DNA from 3 places in the Streptomyces sp. SAS_270 genome. Region 1 is predicted to be linked to each of the others. Evidence: riboswitches for the same ligand, from Rfam matches in the RefSeq annotation. Region 1 holds a riboswitch; each other region holds the start of a gene.
What was found. A riboswitch is a leader RNA that binds a small molecule or an ion and turns the genes downstream of it on or off. The one in region 1 is predicted to bind cyclic di-AMP.
Positions count from the first base shown of each region.

Region 1 (7,327 bases):
CGCCGACTCGCAGCCGGCCCACCGCACGCGCGATCCCCGCGAAGCACCTCGCTCCGCGGGGAATTTCGCTGTCGGCCGATACCCCTCGACGACTTCTGTACGTCCTGTACATTTTTTACAGGAGAGTCGCTCAGAGGAGGCGCCAGCCATGAACGAACCGTCCGCCCGCTACGTCCTGCCCGAATTCACGGAGCGCACGAGTGCGGGGCACCGGACCCTGGATCCGTACTCGAAGCTGCTCGACGAGCGGATCGTGTTCCTGGGGACGCCTATTGACGACACGTCGGCGAACGACGTGATGGCACAGTTCATGCACCTCGAATATCTGGCCCCGGACCAGGACATCTGTCTGTACATCAACTCCCCGGGCGGCTCGTTCAGTGCGATGACGGCCGTCTACGACACGATGCAGTTCGTCACCTGCGAGGTGGAGACCATCTGTCTGGGGCAGGCCGCCTCGGCCGCCGCTGTTCTGCTGGCGGGCGGCACCCCGGGCAAGCGGTTCGCGCTGCCGGGTGCCCGCGTAATGATCCATCAGCCCTCGTTCCCCGAGCCGGTCCAGGGACAGGCGAGCGATCTGGCCATCCAGGCCGAGGAGTTGATGCGCACCCGGCGCAAGCTGGAGGAGATGCTCGTACGGCACACCGGGCAGAGCGCGGAGCAGGTCGCCGCCGACATCGAGCGCGACAAGATCCTGGACGCGCCGGCGGCGCTCGCGTACGGGCTGGTGGACGCGATCATCCCGAGCCGCAAAGCCGCGCGCACCGCGCCGGGCGCGAGGTGACCCGCTGATGCTTCCGCCCGAGCTGCCACCGCTGCCCGCGCTCACGCGCGCGGAGGCCGAGTTGATCGACCGTTACCTCGATGTGGTCGACCTGCTCGGCCGTATCAACCCGGCCCGGCCCGGGGACACCTATCGCGGACTGCGCGCCGCCCAGGCCCTCGTCGGCAAGGCGACGGCGTTGCGCGACGCACTCACGCTGATGCACCAACGCGGCGAGAGCGAGGTGCACGCCCCGACGCTGGCGCAAGCGTTGCGAGTCCTCGACGGGGAGCGGCGGGCGGCCCGCGTCACCCTGCCGCCGGGGGCGGACAGTTGACGCATCCGCACCGGGCCACCGCTCGCACCGGGGCGGCGACGCGTCCGGGGCGCGGTTCAAACGGACCAGATGGTGTACCCCCGAACGGCGTAGACACCCGTCGCTCCGAAGGCCCGGAAGAGTTGCGCAACGCGCGTGCATCGGGGGCGGAATGAAGCGTTCCGGTGCTGGTACGAGCCTCGTCGACCCCCTCGACACCCCTTCGAACAAGGGGGTGTCCACCCGAACGGGTGAGTGGTGAGTAACGCCACAAATCGCTGATTCCACTCGGATTTTTCGCCATGCGTGCGTCAAGATCCCTTCCGACGACAAGCCCCCGCCACAGCGGCGGGGCGGTCCGGGCGGACGCCGAGTCCTGCCGCCGCCCGGATGACCGGTCGACAGATGTGCATCGGCAGGAGTGGAGGACCCAGCTAGACGGGCCGCCGGAGAGATCCGGGCGGTCCTTGGGGTGAAGCCGCAGTACGCGGCCGGGCAACTTCGCCAGCCCGAATCCGACAGGTCATCCTTCACAGGCGGCTGACGAAGGGTTGCGCATGACTGCGCTCAATCGTGTTCCGTCGCTGCTGACCCGGGCCGGTACGGCCTCGGCTCTCACCATCGCCGCCGTGGGCGGCAGCATCGTGGTCCCAGGCATCGCCTCCGACGCAGCGGCCGCGACGACGGCTACGAGGGCACTCCAGGTAGCGGCCTCCAAGAAGGGCTCCCCGTACCAGTGGGGCGCCACGGGGCCACGCCGCTTCGACTGCTCCGGGCTCACGCTCTACTCGTACAAGAAGGCGGGCAAGAACCTGCCTCGTACGGCCGCGGGGCAGTACAACAAGACCCACCATGTCTCCGCGTCCGGCCGCAAGGCCGGGGACCTGGTGTTCTTCCACTCGGGCCGGAACGTGTACCACGTCGGCATCTACGCCGGGAAGGGAAAGATCTGGCACTCCCCGAAGACGGGAACCGTCGTGAGGCTCGAGAAGATCTGGACGAGGAGCGTCTGGTACGGCCGGGTCAGCTGACCTGCCCGGCGGGGTGACGGCAAGGACGCCGTCACCCCGCCGGGGCGTGACCCGGTCCGGAACGGATACTCGTTCGTTCATGGCCGACCTACCGCACCACAGCGAACGCAACGAAACACCTCTGGAGCGCGCCGACCGGAACTTCGGCGAGCTGCTCCAGGAGCTGCGCGTCACCCAGACCGGGGTGCAGATCCTCTTCGCGTTCCTGCTGACCCTGGCCTTCACCCAGCGCTTCCCGTCGCTGGACTCCTTCCAGCGCGCCACGTACGTCACCACGCTGCTGCTCGCGGTGCTGGCCGCGGCCCTGTTCACGGCGCCCGCCGCACTGCACCGTTCGCTGTTCCAGCAGAACGCCAAGCCCCGGATCGTGCGGGTCTCCTCCCAGCTGGCCACAGCCGGTCTGAGCGTGCTGATGCTGGCGTTCACCGGGTCGGTACTGCTGGTCGTGGACGTGACCCTCAGTCGCGGCGCAGCTATCGCGGCGGGGGCCGCCACCCTGGGCGTCTGCCTGGCACTGTGGCGCCTGCTCCCCTTCCTGGTGCAACGCAGCCTCAGGAACGAAGACCCTCAGCGAGAAGCACCACACCGAGAACCGTCAGCGCGCTCCCGGTGACGGCCTCCACGGCCCGCGCGGCCCTCGGCCGCCGCAGCCACCGGCCGAGCCGGTCCACGAGCAGCGCGACCGCCGGGAACCAGACCAGGGCGAGGACGACCACGATCAGCGCCAGCAGCAGGGTCCGCAGCAGCGCGGGACTGCCCGCCGGAACGAACTGCGGCAGCAGGCTCAGGAAGGTGATGGGCGCCTTCGGGTTGAGCGCGTTGGTGACGAAGCCCTGTCGCAGCGGGCGCGCGCCGGACCCCGCCTCGTCGCCCGGCGCCGCGAGCGGCCGCCGCAGCGCCCCCAGGGTCCGTACGCCGAGGTACAGCACGTAGGCGCCACCGAGCAGTTGGAGCGTGCGGAACAGCGCGGGCACCGCCGTGAGGACCGCCGCGACCCCGGCCACCGCGAGGGCCGTGTGCAGCAGCAGCCCGCCCGCGACCCCGAGCGCACACGCGACCCCCGCCCGGCGCGAGACCAGGGCGTTGCGTACGACGACGGTGAAGTCCGCGCCCGGCATGGCGACCATGCCCGCGGCCACTGCGGTGAAGGCGATGAGCTGTCCGTCCATGCGCACCAGCCTGCCCGCGCCGGGCCTTCAGCAGGTATGTCGAATATCCTGGGTTTTCCTTAAGCGATTCTTTAGGCCCAGGAGGGTGGCGTGTACGACCCGACGCGGCTGGCAGCGCTGGTGGCGGTCGCCGAGGCGGGGTCGATCACCCGGGCCGCCGAACGGCTCGGGTACACCCCGCCGGCGCTCTCCCAGCAGCTGGCGAAGCTGGAGCGGGAGGCGGGCGCGACGCTCCTGGTGCGCTCGCACCGCGGGGCACGGCTGACGGACGCGGGCGAGCTGCTGGTGGTACGGGCACGCCGGGTTCTGGACGAGCTGGCGCAGGCCCGGCACGAACTGGCGCGGCTCACGGGCCTGGCGGGCGGCACACTGCGGCTCGGCACCTTCCAGACGGCGGGCATACATCTGCTGCCGCCGGTGCTCAGCGCGTTTCGCCGTGCGCACCCGGACGTGGAGCTGTCGGTGGCGGACTACGAGCCCCCGAACGGTGTTTCGGCGGTCGCGGCGGGCGACGTCGACCTCGCGCTGACGCACACCTACGAGCCCGCCGAGCCGGCCCCGCTGCCCTCGTCGGTCACCCTGGAGCCCGTACTGGTCGAGGAGTTGGTCCTGGTGACCGCCCCGGGACACGCCCTCGCGGACGGCTCCGCACGGCTGCCCCTGGACCGGCTCGCCGGTCAGCCGCTGATCAGCATGGCGCCCGGCCATCCGTCCCGCGCGGGCGTGGAATCGGCGCTGGCCCGGGCCGGGGCCGCCCCGTCGGTACTGGTGGAGACTCCGGGTTACGCCCTGGTGTGTGCGTTGGTCAGTGCGGGACTCGGGGTGGCCGTGGTGCCGGAGATGGTGGGCAGGACCGCGGTGACGCCGGTGGGGGTACGGCAGTTGGAGCCCGGCGATCTTCGCCGTACGATCTCGGTCGCCCACCGCACCGACGAGGCGGCGCCTGTCGCCGACGCCTTCCGTGCGCTGCTGCGCGGTGCGTTCGGGCGGGCCGCACAGCACAACTGAGCGCGGTGTCAGGGCTCTTGCAGGCCCACGGCGGTGACCGGCTGCACGGGCGCCGACCACGGCAGCTCGATCGCGACGGTCTTACCGCCCTCCCGGGTGGGCCGGACGCTGAGCCGGCCGCCGCACTCGGCGGTCAGCCAACGGATGATCACCATCCCGCGTCCGTTGTCCTGTTGGACGGCGGCGGGCAGCCGCTTCGGGAAGCGCGGGTGGCTGTCGGTGACCCCGATGCGCAGGTGCTCGTCGCGGTCGAGCCGTAGGTCGACGGTGAAGGTGGGCGACTGCCCGAAGGTGTGCTGGACGGCGTTGGTGGCGAGTTCCGAAACGATCAGCCGTACGGTGTCGGCGGTTTCGGTGTCGGACGGCAGGCCCCATTCGGCCAGCACGCCTGTGACGTAATTCCGGGCCGTGGAGACCGAAGCGGGATCGCTCGGCAGAGTGATGGATGCTTCATGGTGGTCTGCCATGGCGACGCTGTCCCTTTCCCACGGGACCGGGGTCCGCACGGAGCGTGTGGTACGAGTACGGTCCCGGACTGGTGCTTCGCGCCAGACTGCCATTACCGGGCCTGTCACGGGTGCGATCCACCGAGATATGCATATATCTGTCGCTCGAAGCGGTGAACTCTGCGACGGCAGACCGTATTTGGGTGGCTCGGAAGGAGTAAGGAGTACGGCCATGCAATACGGTCCCGCGGTACGCCGCCGCAAGCTCGGCGCGGAGCTGCGCGGCCTGCGCACCGGCGCGGGCCTGACGAGTGGCGAGGCGGCTCGTCTGGTCGGCTGGCACCAGTCGAAGGTGAGCCGCATCGAGACGGGCGCCAGCGGTGTGAAACCGGCCGATGTTCGGTTACTCCTGGACGCGTACGCGGTCGAGGACCCCGAACTGCGCCATCTGCTCATGGTGTTGGCGGGCACCGAAGAAGGCGGGCGGCACCACTGGTGGCACGCCTACCGAGGCGTCCTGCCGCCGACGTACCGCGACTTCATCAGCCTGGAGTCGCAGGCCCGCGCCATGCGCACGCTGGAGACCTCTGTCGTGCCGGGGCTGCTCCAGACCGCCGAGTACGCCCGTGCGGTCACCCGGGCCGCGGTGGACGGGCTGGCGGACCCCCAGCTCGACACGCTCGTCGAGGTACGGCTCGCCCGGCAGGACGTGCTGCGTTCGAATCCGCCGCTGGAGCTGAGCGCGGTCCTGGACGAGGCGGTGCTGCGCAGGGAGGTCGGCGGTCCCGAGGTCATGGCACGGCAGTTGGACCGCCTCGTCGAGGCCGCGCATCTGCCTCAAGTGCGGCTTCAGGTACTGCCGTTCGCCGCCGGGGCCCACATCGGAATCACCGGGCCTTTCGTTATCTTCTCTTTTCCGAACACATCTGACTTGGATGTGGTTGTTCTTGACCAACTGACGAGTAGCCTCTACCTCGAACGGAAAGAAGACCTCCAGGCCTACAGCGAGGCCTTCCAGACCCTTCAGTTCCACGCCCTTTCGCCCGAGGACTCGTTGGATTACATCGCCGGGATACATGACGGCGCGTAAGGAGGCACCATGCCTGCACTGCCTCGGTCCGTTCCTTCCAGCACTTCGCTGCATGAGGTGCCATGGCTGCGCAGCAGCCGCAGTACGGGAATGAACAACTGCGTCGAAACCGCCCGTCCTGGCCCCGGCCCCTGGGCCGGGCTGGTGGCCGTACGCGACTCCAAGAACACCACCGGGCCCGCGCTGCTCTTCGGCCCCGCCGCCTGGCAGGGCTTCGTCGCAGCACTGGGCTGACGCCCAGGGGGTGCTTGAAAGTCCCGCACAGCACCCACTAGCGCGTCTCGCTGATCACCCGCACGGCCCGGTCGATCTGCTGGTCGGTGAGGTCCGCGCGGGCGGTCAGCCGCAGGCGTGAGATGCCGTCGGGCACGGACGGGGGGCGGAAGCAGCCGACGGCGAGACCCGCCTCGCGGCAGTCGGCCGCCCACCGCACGGCCCGCTCGGGGGACGGCGCGCGCACGGAGACGACCGCGGCGTCCGGTCGTACGGCCTCAAGGCCCTCGGCGGTCAGCCGGGTGTGCAGAGCCGTCGCCACCGCGCGGGCCCGGGCCGCGCGCTCCGGCTCGCGGCGCAGCAGCCGCAGCGCCGCGAGAGCCGCGCCCACCGCGGCGGGGGCGAGACCGGTGTCGAAGATGAAGGTGCGGGCCGCGTTGACCAGGTGGTCGATGACCTGTGCGGAGCCAAGGACGGCGCCGCCCTGACTGCCGAACGACTTGGAGAGCGTGACGGTCACCACCACGCCCGGATCGCCCGCGAGCCCCGCCGCGTGCGGGGCGCCCCGACCGCCTTCGCCGAGGACACCGAGCCCGTGCGCGTCGTCGACGACCAGCCCGGCGCCGTGCTCCCGGCAGACGTCCGCGAGGCCGCCGAGCGGGGCCGCGTCGCCGTCCACCGAGAAGACCGTGTCGGACACGACGACGGCCGGCCCGGTGCGGGTGCCGAGCGCCTTGCGTACGGCGTCCGGGTCGGCGTGGGCGACGACCTGGGTCGTCCCGCGGGCGAGCCGGCAGCCGTCGATGAGCGAGGCGTGGTTGCCCGCGTCCGAGACGATCAGGGAGCCGTGCGGCGCGAGCGCGGTGACCGCGGCCAGGTTGGCGGCATACCCCGAGGAGAAGACGAGCGCCGACTCGAATCCGCAGAAGTCCGCCAGCTCGCGTTCGAGTTCCCCGTGCAGTTCGGTGGTGCCGGTGACGAGCCGGGAGCCGGTGGCGCCGCCGCCCCAGACGCGGGCCGCGTCCGCCGCCGCGCCGGTGATCTCGGGATGGCGGGCGAGGCCGAGGTAGTCGTTGCTCGCGAGGTCCAGGAGCGGGGAGTCGGCGGGGCGCGGCTTCAAGGTCCGTACGAGGCCCGCTCGACGGCGAAGACAGTCCTGCTCGTCGATCCAGCCGAACGGCGATCCCGCCATGTGTCCTCCGCGCCTCGGGTGTCTTGTTTTGTAGGCAGTTCACAGACCCTAGCGGCCCCCTCTGCCGCCCAGGATGTGGCAATACCCACACGTCGAACC
Region 1 is NZ_JBMNDS010000003.1:150,720-158,046, reverse strand. Features, by position in the region: gene ACN6LB_RS03445 (ATP-dependent Clp protease proteolytic subunit) at 149-784, shown strand; gene ACN6LB_RS03440 (hypothetical protein) at 792-1,100, shown strand; cyclic di-AMP (ydaO/yuaA leader) riboswitch at 1,469-1,633, shown strand; gene ACN6LB_RS03435 (C40 family peptidase) at 1,637-2,110, shown strand; gene ACN6LB_RS03430 (DUF6328 family protein) at 2,190-2,723, shown strand; gene ACN6LB_RS03425 (LysE family translocator) at 2,662-3,279, opposite strand; gene ACN6LB_RS03420 (LysR family transcriptional regulator) at 3,370-4,287, shown strand; gene ACN6LB_RS03415 (ATP-binding protein) at 4,296-4,754, opposite strand; gene ACN6LB_RS03410 (helix-turn-helix domain-containing protein) at 4,966-5,823, shown strand; gene ACN6LB_RS03405 (DUF397 domain-containing protein) at 5,833-6,057, shown strand; gene ACN6LB_RS03400 (8-amino-7-oxononanoate synthase) at 6,095-7,228, opposite strand.

Region 2 (7,327 bases), on a different contig from region 1:
GCGATGACGAGGTAGTCGAAAGGCAGCTCGTACGCCTCGCCCACGAGGGGGGCGATCGTGGCGACCTTGCGGTCCTGGTCGATGGTGGTGACCCGGCCGGTGAGGACTTCGGCCTTCGGCAGAACGCGTCGCAGCGGGACGACGACGTGCCGAGGCGAAATGCTGCCGGCGGCGGCTTCGGGGAGGAAGGGCTGGTAGGTCATGTACGACCGGGGGTCGACGACCGTGACGGTCGCCTCTCCGTAGCGCATCTTCTTGAGAATGCGCCGAGCTGCGTACAGGCCTACGTACCCACCGCCTACTACGAGGATCCTGGGACGCTCCGTGGTGCTCATGCCATCGAGTATCCACCCGCTCCTGGGGGGTCGCTCGTGCGCCCCTTCACAAGCATGGGTGGGGTCTCTGCTACACTGCGCGGCTCGCGTGACGCAGGTCATGCCGGCGCGGGGGAACCACCGCCCGGTTCGGACCGTTGTCAACACCGCGTGAGCAGCCACTGAAGACCTTCGGACCGGCCGAACCAGTCTCCCGTTCGCCCCTCCGGAATCGCTCGCGTATCACTCCGCCGAGCATGCTCCCGGACCCCCTGAGCACCCCGGAAGGGCCACCAGGGCCAAATCCGCCCCCCACAGGGCCCATTCTCTTGTGAAGAACTTCACGAAGTTTTCCGACGGGGCCTCACGGAGGGCGTTTCCAAGACCCCGCAGACGCGCTCATACGTTATCCGACCTGCTCAGCAGAGGCTACTGATCAGTAGCAAAGGAGACCGGGACCACTGCCCAGCCCGCTCCGCGAGACACACCTCGGCCGACACGGGCGAGGCGTGGAGAATCACCGGCGGCAGCGTAACCACCGACGGCGGCGTCGCATCGGTCCACAACGTGAAGGAGGTGTGTGCGTGGCCGACCTGTACGCCTCCTACACCGATCTCGCCGCCCGCGAGGTCGAGGGCGTCGACTACCTGCGTCGCCGCGTTCCGGTGACGGGTTCGGCGTGGGCCAGCATCGCCATCCACGGCGGCGGCATCGAACCGGGCTCCGGGGAGGTCGCCCGCGCGGTCGGCGCGGGGCTCATGACGCACTACGAATTCACCGCCATCAGGTCCACCGGCAACAGCGACCTGCACGTGACCTCGACCAACTTCGACGAACCCGTCTGCCAGGGCGTCATCGCGTCGTCGCTGGGCTGCCTGTCCTTCCACGGCTTCACCGGCACCACCGGCGTGCCCGAGACCGCCCTCGGCGGCCTCGACACCGCGACCGCCGACCGTGTCCGCACCGCCCTGCGACAGGCCGGCTTCCACGTCACCGACGCGGCCCGGAAGATCAACGGCAGCAGCCCGGCGAACATCGCCAACCGCACCACGATCGGCGCCGGCGTCCAACTGGAGCTGTCCACATCGCTGCGCGCGTCCTTCTTCCCCGACGGCGACCTGACGCGCGCGATGCGGGACACCGGAAGGCGCACGGCGACGTTCGACCGGTACGTCGCCGCCGTGCGCTCCGTGTTCGAGGACCGCGCCCTCGTCTCTCAGGACAGCCCTGGCTCGCGGGGACTGCCCGCTTCGATCTCTTCCGCCACCTTGTAGGCGATGCCGTCGAGGATGTCGTGCTCGCTCACCACGACCTCGCTCGCGCCGATCCGCTCCATGATCGACAGCAGTACCAGGGCGCCCGCCGCGATGACGTCCACACGGCCCGGGTGCATCGAGGGGATCGCGGCGCGCTCGGCGTGTGTGGAGGACAGCAGCCACTCGGTGATCGCGCGGACCCGGTCGTAGGGGATCCGGGAGTGGTGGATGGCGACGGGGTCGTACGCGGGGAGTTCCTGCGCGATCGAGGACACCGTCGTCACCGAACCCGCGAGGCCGACCAGCGTGTGCGCCTCGCGCAGCGGCACGGCCTGCTCGGCGAGGTCCAGCGCGGCCTCGATGTCGGCCCGGATCGCCCCGATCTGCGCGGGCGACGGCGGATCGCTCACCGTGCCGTCGTGCACGAGGTGCCGCTCGGTCATCCGTACGCACCCGATGTCCACGGAGCGCGCCCCGCGCACATGGTCGTCGCCCACGACGAACTCCGTCGAGCCGCCCCCGATGTCCACGACCAGGTACGGCTTCGCCAGGTCGTCGCGGCCCGTCAGCTCCTTGGTCGCGCCGGTGAAGGAGAACTCCGCCTCCTGGTCACCGCTGATCACCTCGGGCTCGACGCCCAGGATGTCCAGGACCCCGCGCACGAACTCGTCGCGGTTCTCGGCGTCCCGCGAGGCCGACGTCGCGACGAAACGCAGCCGCTCGGCTCCGTGCTCCTTGATGACCGCCGCGTACTCCCGGCAGGCCGCGAACGTCCGCTCCAGTGCCTCCGGCGCCAGCCTCCCCGTACGGTCCACACCCTGGCCGAGCCGGACGATGGTCATCCGCCGGTCCAGGTCGACGAGTTCGCCGCTGACCGGGTCCACGTCGGCGACGAGGAGCCGGATGGAGTTCGTACCGCAGTCGATGGCGGCGACACGGCTGCTCACTCGGTGTCCTCGCTCGCCGTCGTCACGCACGCGCCCTTGCGCCACCACTCCGGCAGCATCGCGATCGCCTCGTCCCCGAGCGGGTTGACGCCGGGGCCCGCCGCCAGCGAGTGCCCGACCAGCACGTGCAGGCACTTCACCCGGTCCGGCATGCCGCCCGCGCTGGGGAAGCCCTCCAGCACCTCGATGGAGTCGCGCCGCGCGATGTAGTCCTCGTGCGCGGCCCGGTACGCCGCCGCCAGCTCGGGATCCGTCGCCAGCCGCTCGGTCATCTCCTTCATGACCCCGTTGGCCTCCAGCGTCCCGATCGCGGAGGCGGCCCGCGGGCACGTCAGGTAGTACGTCGTCGGGAACGGCGTGCCGTCCGGCAGCCGGGGCGCCGTCTCGACGACGTCCGGCTGACCGCAGGGGCAGCGGTGCGCGATCGCGCGCAGCCCGCGCGGCGGACGGCCGAGCTGCTGCTTGAAGGCCTCGACGTCCGCGTCGGTGGGCTCGGTGCGCGGGGTGGTCGGCGGAGGCGTTTGCATACCTGTTCTTTCCTACTGGTCCTGCGTGCTGATCGGTCTTGCGTACTGAGTCGGTCCTACGTGCTCATCCGGTCCTACGTGCTCAACTCGTCCTGCCTGCTCAGCGGTTCACCGGTCGGCGGCGTCGGACTTGTCCACGCCGTCCCAGACGTTCGAGTACCAGGGGCGGTCGGCCGCCCCCTTCTCCGCGCGGGACTGCTTCGCCGCGTCCGGGTCGATCACGATGTAACCGGTCTCGCCCGGCATGACGTAGTGCAGCCGCTGCCGGATCTGCTGCTCCGCGTACGCGTCGTCCTGCCAGCGCGCCTTGAGGTCGCGCAGCTGCTCGACCCGCTGCCGGGCCTGCTGCTGCTCCCGCTGCTGGTCGGCGATCTCGGCGCGCTGGGAGACGTACTGCCTTATCGGGTACGCGAGCGCGACGATGAGCGTGCACAGGACGAGGGCGAGGAGCGCGGCCCGGCCCGTCAGCCGGGAGCGGCGGGCCTGGCGCTTGGTCTGGGAGCGGTAGACACGGGCCGCCGTCTGCTCGCCGAGCACCCGCAGCCTGGTCGCGGTGGAGAACCGGTCCCGGTCCTTCACGGCCATCGTCCCGCCTCCCGTTCGTCCCGTTTCACACGCGCGTACGTCCCCGCACACGGTACGGGACCGAGTACGGGGACGTACGTACGACGCTTCCTACGAGGCTACGGTCAGCCCTTGAAGCGGGGGAAGGCGCTGCGGCCGGCGTACACCGCGGCGTCGTCGAGGATCTCCTCGATGCGCAGCAGCTGGTTGTACTTGGCGACGCGGTCCGAGCGGGCCGGGGCACCGGTCTTGATCTGGCCGCAGTTCACCGCGACGGCGAGGTCGGCGATGGTGACGTCCTCGGTCTCGCCGGAGCGGTGGGACATCATGCACTTGAAGCCGTTGCGCTGGGCCATCTCGACGGCGTCCAGGGTCTCGGTCAGCGAACCGATCTGGTTGACCTTGACGAGAAGGGCGTTGGCGGAGCCCTCCTCGATGCCGCGGGCGAGGCGCTCCGGGTTGGTGACGAAGAGGTCGTCGCCGACGATCTGGACCTTGTCACCGATCTTCGCGGTGATGGTGTTCCAGCCGGCCCAGTCGTCCTCGTACAGCGGGTCCTCGATGGAGACCAGCGGGTACGCGGAGACGAGCTCCTCGTAGTACTCGGTCATCTCGGCGGCCGAGCGGGACTTGCCCTCGAACTCGTACTTGCCGTCCTTGTAGAACTCGGACGCGGCGACGTCGAGCGCGAGCGCGATCTGCTCGCCCGGGATGTAACCGGCCTGCTTGATGGCCTCGACGATGAGGTCGAGCGCGGCGCGGTTGGACTCCAGGTTCGGGGCGAAGCCGCCCTCGTCGCCCAGGCCGGTCGACAGACCCTTGGTCTTCAGGACCTTCTTGAGGGTGTGGTAGACCTCGGCGCCCCAGCGCAGGGCCTCGGAGAAGGACTCCGCGCCGATCGGGGCGATCATGAACTCCTGGATGTCCACGTTCGAGTCGGCGTGCGACCCGCCGTTCAGGATGTTCATCATCGGAACGGGCAGCAGGTGCGCGTTCGGGCCGCCCAGGTAGCGGAAGAGGGGGAGGTCGCTGGCCTCGGAGGCGGCGTGGGCGACGGCGAGGGAGACGCCGAGGATGGCGTTGGCGCCGAGCGAGCCCTTGTTGTCGGTGGCGTCCAGGTCGAACATCGCCTGGTCGATCAGGCGCTGCTCGGTGGCGTCGTAGCCGACGAGCTCCGGGCCGATCTGCTCGATGACCGCGAGGACGGCCTTCTCGACACCCTTGCCCTGGTAGCGGTTCGGGTCACCGTCGCGGAGCTCGATGGCCTCGAAGGCGCCCGTGGAGGCGCCGGACGGGACGGCCGCACGGCCGGTGCTGCCGTCGTCGAGGCCGACCTCGACCTCGACGGTGGGGTTGCCTCGCGAGTCGAGGATTTCCCGGGCTACGACGACGTCGATGGACGGCACGAGCATCTCCTTCTGGGATGTGACGCGGGTACACAGGACTTCGGCAGTCCCGCGAGATGAGCCTAACCGGCCCAGGGCGATCGGCCAGCCGGTCGACCACTCCTTGAGCAGAACTCAGGGTAAACATTGTTCCAGAACGGAACAAAAAAGGAATGAAGAGGGCGAGGAGAGCCGCGAAGCGGGCCAAGAAAAAACCCCGCTCCGGTGCGTACGGGGGAACACGCACCGGAGCGGGGAGCCCGTGGGGACGGGGGGGTGCCCCTCACGTGGCCTCCACTATGAAGGCCACGTATGGGAGGAGGCTGTGGTTCAGCTGAGGTGAAGCTGCTGACCGGGGTAGATGAAGTCGGCGTCGTCGATGATGTCCTGGTTCAGCTTGAACAGCTTCTGCCAGCCACCCTTGACGTGCTTCTTCTCGGCGATCGAGCTGAGGCTGTCGCCCTTCTTCACCTTGTACTCGCCGTCACCCTTCTTGACCTTCTTGCCGGTCGGGGTCTGGACGGTCTTCTTGGCGGCGGGGCGCTCCTGCGAGCGGGAGGCGTGCTGCTCGCTCGTCGTGGTGCTCTGCTGCTGCGGCTGGGTGGTGCTCTGCGAGCTGGAGCCGGAGCCCGTGTCCGACGAGGTGGAACCGCCGCCGGTCGACGCACCCGACAGGCCCACGCCACAGCTCGGCCAGGCGCCCTTGCCCTGCGAGGCGAGAACCTTCTCGGCGACCGCTATCTGCTCGGACTTGGAGGCCTGGTCGGCGGAGGAGGCGTACGCGGTGCCGCCGTACGCGGCCCACGTGGACGAGGAGAACTGGAGGCCGCCGTAGTAACCGTTGCCGGTGTTGATCGACCAGTTGCCGCCGGACTCGCACGAGGCGACGGCGTCCCACTCGGAGGCGGTGGCGGCGGAGGCGGTGCCGGAGGCCATCAGCGGAGCGGCGATGGCGACGCCGGTGACACCGGCGAGCGTGGCGACACGGGTGGCCTTGGACGGGCGGCGGTGCTTGCCCTTGCTGGAAAACAGCATGAGAGATCCCCTCACCGACGCCTGCGAGGTGAGCTGTCGGGTTCGGGCCGGTTGAGTTGCCCGGCCGCGCACCAGTGGTGCGCGGCTTCACCCCAAGCCGGTCCGGCAACGATCACCGGGTCCGGCACTTACCTGGGTCCCCCGCTCCTGCCTACGGCGCTTGACGCGACGACTGTTCCCGTACGGCCGTTGGCAGGATTCGGCGTTGCGACCGTCGGTGCCCGCTGTGGCGAGCGGTCACGACCGTAGACATGCGATCGCCGGAATTTCAAAGACGATCAGGGCTACTGAGACTCATGTCTCACTCTCACCAAACCGGACATTCCATCTCGAATCATGACCTGAACTACCGCTGGATTTAGCCCGATTCGCCAGATGACGGCCAGTTGGTCGGCTACCTACCGGGCGGCTTCGGCACTGTCCAGCTCAAGCTTCTGACCGGGGAGGATGAGGTCCGGGTCGGTGCCGAGCGCCTGCTCGTTCGCGGAGTACAAACCGGACCATCCGCCCTTCAGGTCAAGGGAGTCGGCGATGGACCAGAGACTGTCCCCGGTGCGGACGACGTACGAGCCGTCCGTCGCGCCGCGTGCGGCGCCGGAGCCGCGTGAGGCGTGACGGCCGGAGGTGTCGTCACCGCGGCTGCCGGAGGCGCGGTCGGCCGCACCCTCGCCGGTGCTCCCCTCGGCCTCTTCGCCGGCACTGTCGCCGCGGTGGCGCCCGGAGCCGGATTCGGATGTCGCGGTCCCGGAGGAGCCGTCCGAAGAGTCGGCGTTCTGGCCGGACTTGTCCGACTCGTCGCTCTTTGTCGACCCTGTGGTCGCGCTGTCGGAATCCTGAGCGTCGCTGGAGTCACCGGAGTCACCGGAGTCGCCGTCGGACGTGTCGGCCTTGGTCGAGTTCCGGGTCTCGCCCGAGGGCGCGTCGGACGACGTGTCGGACGAGGAGTCGGAGAGGCCCGAGGAGTCGGTGCCGGAATCGGATGAACCAGACGAATCCGAAGTATCCGAGGAATCAGACGAACCCGATGAACTCGACGAGCCGGAGGAGCCGGCCGAGTCGCCCGCCACGCCCGTGTCGACGTCGATCGAGCCCGAGTTCTTGCTGAGCCCGGAGAGCGGGCCACAGGTGGGCCAGGCGACGAGCCCCTGGTCGTCGAGGACCTTCTCGGCCACGGCTATCTGCTGCGAACGGCTGGCCTGGTCGGCGGTCGGCGCGTAGGTGAGGCCGCCGTACTTCTGCCAGTTCTCCTGGGTCAGCTGGAGTCCGCCGTAGTACCCGTTGCCGTCGTTGGCGCTCCAG
Region 2 is NZ_JBMNDS010000020.1:101,641-108,967, forward strand. Features, by position in the region: gene ACN6LB_RS16430 (NAD(P)/FAD-dependent oxidoreductase) at 1-335, opposite strand, end outside; gene ACN6LB_RS16435 (poly-gamma-glutamate hydrolase family protein) at 899-1,588, shown strand; gene ACN6LB_RS16440 (Ppx/GppA phosphatase family protein) at 1,531-2,517, opposite strand; gene ACN6LB_RS16445 (DUF501 domain-containing protein) at 2,514-3,044, opposite strand; gene ACN6LB_RS16450 (FtsB family cell division protein) at 3,153-3,629, opposite strand; gene eno (phosphopyruvate hydratase) at 3,734-5,014, opposite strand; gene ACN6LB_RS16460 (transglycosylase family protein) at 5,324-6,028, opposite strand; cyclic di-AMP (ydaO/yuaA leader) riboswitch at 6,032-6,197, opposite strand; gene ACN6LB_RS16465 (transglycosylase family protein) at 6,427-7,327, opposite strand, start outside.
Region 2: another riboswitch for cyclic di-AMP. It lies ahead of ACN6LB_RS16460 (transglycosylase family protein); the one in region 1 lies ahead of ACN6LB_RS03435 (C40 family peptidase).

Region 3 (7,327 bases), on a different contig from region 1:
ACGACGCGGGCGCACTTCACATAGCCGCGGTCGGGGCGCAGGCCCATCTCGTTCATCTGGTAGACGATGCGGCGGTGGACGGGCTTGAGCCCGTCGCGGGCGTCCGGCAGGGCTCGCGAGTAGATGACCGAGTACGCGTATTCGAGGAAGGAGCCCTGCATCTCGTCCACGACGTCGATGTCGAGGATCTTCTCCTCGTACGAGTCGTCGGGCGGCGGGGTCTTCGTGCTGCGGCGGGCCATCGCTGCTGCGGCTCCTTCACAGTCTCTGCCGGGGCATGAACGGGATCTGACGCGGACCATTGTGGACCGCGCCACTGACAACGCCGACCGCGACCCGTCCGTTCGGGCCCCGCGGAGCACGTTTCGGCTCGCTCCGAGCCAAGCCGTGAGCGAACGGGAACCCGCTCCGTCCGGACGCGAGTCTCGCTGTGGGCGTACGCGGGGCGGGAACTTCGCCAGGGGTCCGCACGCTTGCATACAGTGGCAGGACCGGCAGGGATTCTGCAGTTTTCCGCGATCGAAGGGACGTACATGCCCATGGGTCACACGGCCACAGCTGAGGCAGGCTCCGGCGGCCTGACAGCGACCGAGCACCGTCTGGCCAATGGCCTGCGCGTGGTGCTCTCCGAGGACCACCTGACCCCGGTCGCTGCGGTGTGCCTCTGGTACGACGTCGGCTCCCGTCACGAGGTCAAGGGCCTGACCGGCCTGGCCCACCTCTTCGAGCACCTGATGTTCCAGGGCTCGAAGCAGGTGCACGGCAACGGTCACTTCGAACTCGTCCAGGGCGCGGGCGGTTCGCTGAACGGCACGACGAGCTTCGAGCGCACGAACTACTTCGAGACCATGCCCACCCACCAGCTGGAGCTCGCGCTCTGGCTGGAGGCCGACCGCATGGGTTCGCTGCTCGCCGCGCTCGACGACGAGTCCATGGAGAACCAGCGGGACGTCGTCAAGAACGAGCGCCGTCAGCGCTACGACAACGTCCCCTACGGGACGGCGTTCGAGAAGCTGACCGGGCTCGCCTACCCGGAGGGCCACCCCTACCACCACACCCCGATCGGGTCGATGGCGGACCTGGACGCGGCCACCCTGGAGGACGCCCGCGCCTTCTTCCGCACCTACTACGCGCCCAACAACGCCGTGCTGTCGGTCGTCGGCGACATCGACCCCGAGCAGACGCTCGCCTGGGTCGAGAGGTACTTCGGCTCGATCCCCGGGCACGACGGCAAGCCCGCCCCGCGCACCGGAGCCCTGCCGGACACCATCGGCGAGCAGCTGCGCGAGGTCGTCGTGGAAGAGGTCCCGGCGCGCGCCCTGATGGCCGCCTACCGGCTCCCGGAGGACGGCACGCGCGCGTGCGACGCGGCCGACCTGGCGCTGACCGTGCTCGGCGGCGGCGAGTCCTCCCGCCTGTACAACCGGCTCGTACGCCGTGACCGCACCGCCGTCGCCGCCGGTTTCGGGCTGCTGCGCCTGGCCGGAGCGCCCTCCCTGGGATGGCTCGACGTGAAGACGTCCGGCGACGTGGAGGTCCCGGTCATCGAGGCCGCCGTCGACGAGGAGCTCGCCCGGTTCGCCGAGGAGGGCCCCACGGCCGAGGAAATGGAGCGCGCCCAGGCCCAGTTGGAGCGCGAGTGGCTGGACCGGCTCGGTACGGTCGCGGGCCGCGCCGACGAACTGTGCCGGTACGCCGTCCTGTTCGGCGACCCGCAGCTCGCCCTGACCGCCGTACAGCGCGTTCTCGACGTCACCGCCGAGGAGGTCCAGGAGGCCGCCAAGGCGCGCCTGCGCCCGGACAACCGCGCGGTGCTCGTCTACGAGCCGCTCGTCGCCGAGGACACCGACGCCGCTGAAGACACCGACGAGGAGGCGGCGAAGTGACCGAGCTCGCCACGATGGACTTCCACCCCCAGCCGCAGGCCGGCGAGCCCAAGCCCTGGGCCTTCCCCGCCCCCGAGCGCGGCACGCTCGGCAACGGTCTGACCGTGCTGCGCTGCCACCGCCCCGGTCAGCAGGTCGTCGCCGTCGAGGTGATCCTCGACGCGCCGCTGGACGCCGAGCCGGCGGGCCTCGACGGCGTCGCCACGATCATGGCGCGCGCCTTCTCCGAGGGAACCGACAAGTACTCCGCCGAGGAGTTCGCCGCCGAGCTGGAGCGCTGCGGCGCCACGCTCGACGCGCACGCGGACCACCCCGGCGTACGCCTGTCGCTCGAAGTCCCCGTCTCGCGCCTCCCGAAGGCCCTCGGGCTGGTCGCCGACGCACTCAGGGCACCGGCGTTCGCCGACAGCGAGATCGAGCGGCTGGTGCGCAACCGGCTCGACGAGATCCCGCACGAGACCGCCAACCCGGCCCGCCGCGCCGCCAGGGAACTCTCCAAGGAGCTGTTCCCGGCGACCGCACGCATGTCACGCCCGCGCCAGGGCACCGAGGAGACCGTCCAGAGCATCGACTCGGCGGCCGTACGCGCCTTCTACGAGAAGCACGTGCGCCCCGCCACGGCCACCGCCGTGGTCGTCGGCGACCTCACGGGCACGGACCTCGACGCGCTGCTCGCGGAAACCCTCGGCTCCTGGACCGGCTCGTCCGCCGAGCCGCGTCCCGTACCGCCGGTGACCGCCGACGACACGGGCCGCGTGATCATCGTGGACCGCCCGGGTGCCGTCCAGACGCAGCTGCTGATCGGACGCATCGGCGCCGACAGGCACGATCGCGTCTGGCCCGCCCAGGTACTCGGCACGTACTGCCTCGGTGGCACCCTCACCTCCCGACTGGACCGCGTCCTGCGGGAGGAAAAGGGATACACCTACGGTGTACGGGCGTTCGGTCAGGTGCTGCGCTCCGCAGCCGACGGCACGGGCGCCGCGATGCTGGCCATCAGCGGCTCCGTCGACACGCCCAACACCGGTCCCGCGCTCGACGACCTCTGGAAGGTGCTGCGCACCCTCGCGGCCGAAGGCCTGACGGATGCCGAGCGGGACGTCGCCGTGCAGAACCTGGTGGGCGTCGCGCCCCTCAAGTTCGAGACCGCGGCGGCGGTCGCGGGCACGCTCGCCGACCAGGTCGAGCAGTTCCTGCCGGACGACTTCCAGGCCACGCTGTACCAGCAGCTCGCCGCGACGGGCACCGTGGAGGCCACCGCGGCCGCCGTGAACGCCTTCCCGGTGGACCGCCTGGTGACCGTCCTGGTCGGGGACGCCGCGCAGATCAAGGAGCCCGTCAAGGCCCTCGGCATCGGCGAAGTGAGCGTCGTACCCGCGGAGTAGGGGCCGCATCCCGCAGTGTCGGAAGCGGGAGGGAACAGGGCATAACGGCGTGACCCTTTGGGGGCTCGGGCGGCGAAAGCGTCGCCCGAGCCCCCATTGTCAGTATTGATGGGGAGTTGATGGGGAGGTTGCCTGTCTGCCCTGTGGCATGCGCTACAAAAGGCGTGATCCGTTTGTCGATTGAAAGACGCCCCCTTTAGCGTCGGTCCGGCTGTTCGTCAGGCAGTGCGCCGCGTCCGCGGCACCGGACAGTCATCGCCGAGTCCCCGTACGGCGCGAGCCAGGGGAGCCGGGGACCCATACGTAGTCCCTGGGGTGAATCGGACGCCCTTCCCGAAGGGGGTCCGTAGGAGACCTTCCTGCTCCGAACCCGTCAGCTAACCCGGTAGGCGAGAAGGAAGGAAAGGACCAGCCACTTCATGGCGTTCACCCGCGCCACCGGGAAGCACCGTCGCCCGAGCCGTGTGAAGCGCACGACCACGCATGCCGTGGGCGTCGCCGCACTCACCACCACCGGTGTCATCGGCACCCTGGCCGCCCCTGCCTTCGCCGCGGAGACCTCCGTCGAGGACACGGGACTGACAAAGGCCATCACCATCGGCGACTCGCTCGCCGACCAGATCGACGCACAGGCCGCGGCCCAGCAGCACGCCGCCGACGAGGCGGCCGCGCTGAAGAAGGCCCAGGAGGCCGCGAAGAAGCGTGCCGCCGAGAAGGCCGAGGAGGAGCGCGTGGCCAAGGCCCGCGCCGCCCGGGCCGCCGAGCGCAAGCGCCTGAACACCTTCGTCCTGCCGATCAGCGGCTCGTACGTCTCGACCGGCTACAAGACCGGTGGCAGCCTGTGGTCCTCCGGCAGCCACACGGGCGTCGACTTCCACGCCGCGTCCGGCACGTCCGTCCACGCCGTCGGCTCCGGCACCGTCGTCGAGGCCGGCTGGGGCGGCGCCTACGGCAACAACGTGGTCATCAAGATGAACGACGGCACGTACACCCAGTACGGCCACCTGTCGTCCATCGGTGTCTCCGTGGGCCAGACGGTCACCCCGGGCGCACAGATAGGCCTCTCGGGTTCCACCGGCAACACCACCGGACCGCACCTCCACTTCGAGGCCCGCACGACCCCGGAGTACGGCTCGGACATCGACCCCGTCGCCTACCTCCGCTCGCACGGCGTGAACGTCTGACGACCCGCTTCACCGCTTCTCCGCACTTCGCACCGCTTCCGAAGCCCCGGCTCACCGAGCCGGGGCTTCGTCGCTTCGAACGGCCGTCTGTCCAAAAAATATCCATGGATTCCGGGCTCCCGTCGGAAATTCCCGCCGTCTGCAATAGAGTCACTGAACAAGCGTCAATGGATGGCGTTTCGCGGGGATTAAAGCGGAGGTCCGGTCATGCGTATTCCGGCGCACTCGGTATGCACGGCGATCCGTGACGACATCGTCGCGGGTGTCTACGAGCGAGGCGGCCGGCTCACCGAGGAACTCCTTGCGCGTCGCTACGGAGTCTCGCGTGTTCCCGTCCGCGAGGCCCTGCGCACCCTGGAGGCCGAGGGGTTCGTCGTCACCCGTCGGCATGCGGGCGCGTGCGTCGCGGAGCCCACCGAGCAGGAGGCCTCCGACCTGCTGGAGATGCGCATGCTCCTTGAGCCGCTCGGTGCCGCCCGGGCCGCGCAGCGGCGCACCGAGGCCCACCTCAAGGTGCTGCGAGGCCTGGTCAGGCTGGGCCAGGAGCGGGCAAGGAGGGGGCACAGCGAGGATCTGCGCTCCCTGGGGGGCTGGTTCCACGAGACGCTCGCGCAGGCCTCCGGAAGCCCCGCGCTGACCTCCACGCTGGCCCAGCTTCGGCACAAGATCGCCTGGATGTACGCGGTCGAGGCGCAGGCCTCCCCCGCGGACTCCTGGGCCGAGCACGGCGCCATCGTGGACGCCGTGGCGCGCGGCGACAGCGAGCGCGCCCGGACGATCACGGCGCTGCACACGGAACGCGCCACGGCCGTGCACCGGCTCCGCTTTCCCGGTGCGGGAGATCGCCCGGACCGTGTGAGGACTTCGCAACCTCCCGTAAACATGACCGGTCTGCGTCATTAACAGGAGCGCCGTATACAAAGAGGGATATTCGGCAGTGAGCTATTTCCGCTGCCCTTATTCCAGCGCGCCCGGAATTCCGTGCGCGCTATTTCCGCACTGCGGGATGTGCGCGCGGGATGGTGCCGGATATTCCGTCGTGCGGGCGTATCGCCGTGCCTGAAAAACGACGAAGCCGCGCCACCCGGAAGGGGTGACGCGGCCGCGTCGTACGGTGTCCGATTCGCTCAGACGGTCTCGGGAAGCTCCTCGAGCCCCTCGGCGACCAGCTTCGCCAGACGGTCGAGGGCGGCGTCCGCGCCCTCGGCGTCCGACGCGAGGACGATCTCCTCGCCGCCCTGGGCGCCCAGGCCGAGGACCGCGAGCATGGAGGCCGCGTTGACGGGGTTGCCGTCGGCCTTGGCGATCGTCACGGGGACCCCGGAAGCGGTGGTCGCCCGGACGAAGATGGAGGCGGGGCGGGCATGGAGGCCCTCGGCCCAGCCGACGTTGACGCGGCGCTCAGCCATGTGATGCTGCCCTTCAGGTGTCTCAGGGTTGTCTAGACCATTGTCCCATACGGTGAAGCGTGCCCGGAGCGGCCCCTGGATTCCGGCGCCGACCGGCTTGCGTCCTTCGGCCGCTCATGCTGCCCCATAGCCTGCCCCGCGCTGTTGTCGGACGCGAGCCGTACTCTGGGGCCCATGCAGACCTCGTCGGACCGGCACGAGTATCCCGCCCACTGGGAGGCCGACGTGGTGCTGCGCGACGGCGGCACCGCACGCATCAGGCCCATCACCGTCGACGACGCCGAGCGCCTGGTCAGCTTCTACGAGCAGGTGTCCGACGAGTCGAAGTACTACCGCTTCTTCGCGCCGTACCCACGACTGTCCGCCAAGGACGTCCACCGCTTCACACACCACGACTTTGTGGACCGGGTGGGTCTCGCGGCCACGGTGGGCGGCGAGTTCATCGCCACCGTACGCTACGACCGTATTGACGCCGATGGCATGCCCGCCTCCTCGCCCGCCGACGAGGCCGAGGTCGCCTTCCTCGTGCAGGACGCGCACCAGGGCCGTGGTGTCGCCTCGGCCCTGCTCGAACACGTGGCGGCCGTCGCGCGCGAACGTGGGATCCGGCGCTTCGCCGCCGAGGTGCTGCCCGCCAACAACAAGATGATCAAGGTGTTCACGGACGCCGGGTACACGCAGAAGCGCAGCTTCGAGGACGGCGTCGTCCGCCTGGAGTTCGACCTGGAGCCCACCGACCGGTCGCTCGCCGTGCAGCGCGCGCGGGAGCAGCGTGCCGAGGCGCGGTCCGTGCAGCGGCTGCTCGCGCCCGGCTCGGTCGCCGTCATCGGTGCGGGCCGTACGCCCGGTGGGGTGGGGCGCAGCGTCCTCGGCAACCTCAAGGACGCCGGCTTCACCGGCCGCCTGTACGCCGTGAACAAGGCCCTGCAGGACAAGGAACTCGACGGCGTCCCCGCGTACCGCACCGTCAGGGACATCCCCGAGCCCGTCGACCTCGCCGTCGTCGCCGTTCCCGCCCCGTTCGTGCCGGAGATCGTCGCGGAGTGCGGTGAGCACGGCGTCCAGGGGCTCGTGGTCGTCTCCGCCGGATACGCCGAGAGCGGCCCCGCCGGGCTCGCACGCCAGCGCGAACTCGTGCGCCAGGCCCGTACGTACGGCATGCGCATCATCGGCCCCAACGCCTTCGGCGTCATCAACACCTCCCCCGATGTGCGGCTCAACGCCTCCCTCGCGCCCGAGATGCCGCGCCCCGGACGGATCGGCCTCTTCGCACAGTCCGGCGCGATCGGTATCGCACTGCTCTCCCGGCTGCACCGGCGCGGCGGCGGCGTCACCGGGGTGACCGGTGTGTCGACCTTCGTCTCCTCGGGGAACCGGGCGGACGTGTCGGGCAACGACGTCGTCCAGTACTGGTACGACGACCCGAACACCGACGTCGCACTGATGTACCTCGAATCCATCGG
Region 3 is NZ_JBMNDS010000045.1:46,748-54,074, forward strand. Features, by position in the region: gene ACN6LB_RS26905 (DNA gyrase/topoisomerase IV subunit A) at 1-242, opposite strand, end outside; gene ACN6LB_RS26910 (M16 family metallopeptidase) at 540-1,886, shown strand; gene ACN6LB_RS26915 (M16 family metallopeptidase) at 1,883-3,271, shown strand; cyclic di-AMP (ydaO/yuaA leader) riboswitch at 3,518-3,678, shown strand; gene ACN6LB_RS26920 (M23 family metallopeptidase) at 3,691-4,455, shown strand; gene ACN6LB_RS26925 (GntR family transcriptional regulator) at 4,663-5,358, shown strand; gene ACN6LB_RS26930 (HPr family phosphocarrier protein) at 5,583-5,864, opposite strand; gene ACN6LB_RS26935 (bifunctional acetate--CoA ligase family protein/GNAT family N-acetyltransferase) at 6,039-7,327, shown strand, end outside.
Region 3: another riboswitch for cyclic di-AMP. It lies ahead of ACN6LB_RS26920 (M23 family metallopeptidase); the one in region 1 lies ahead of ACN6LB_RS03435 (C40 family peptidase).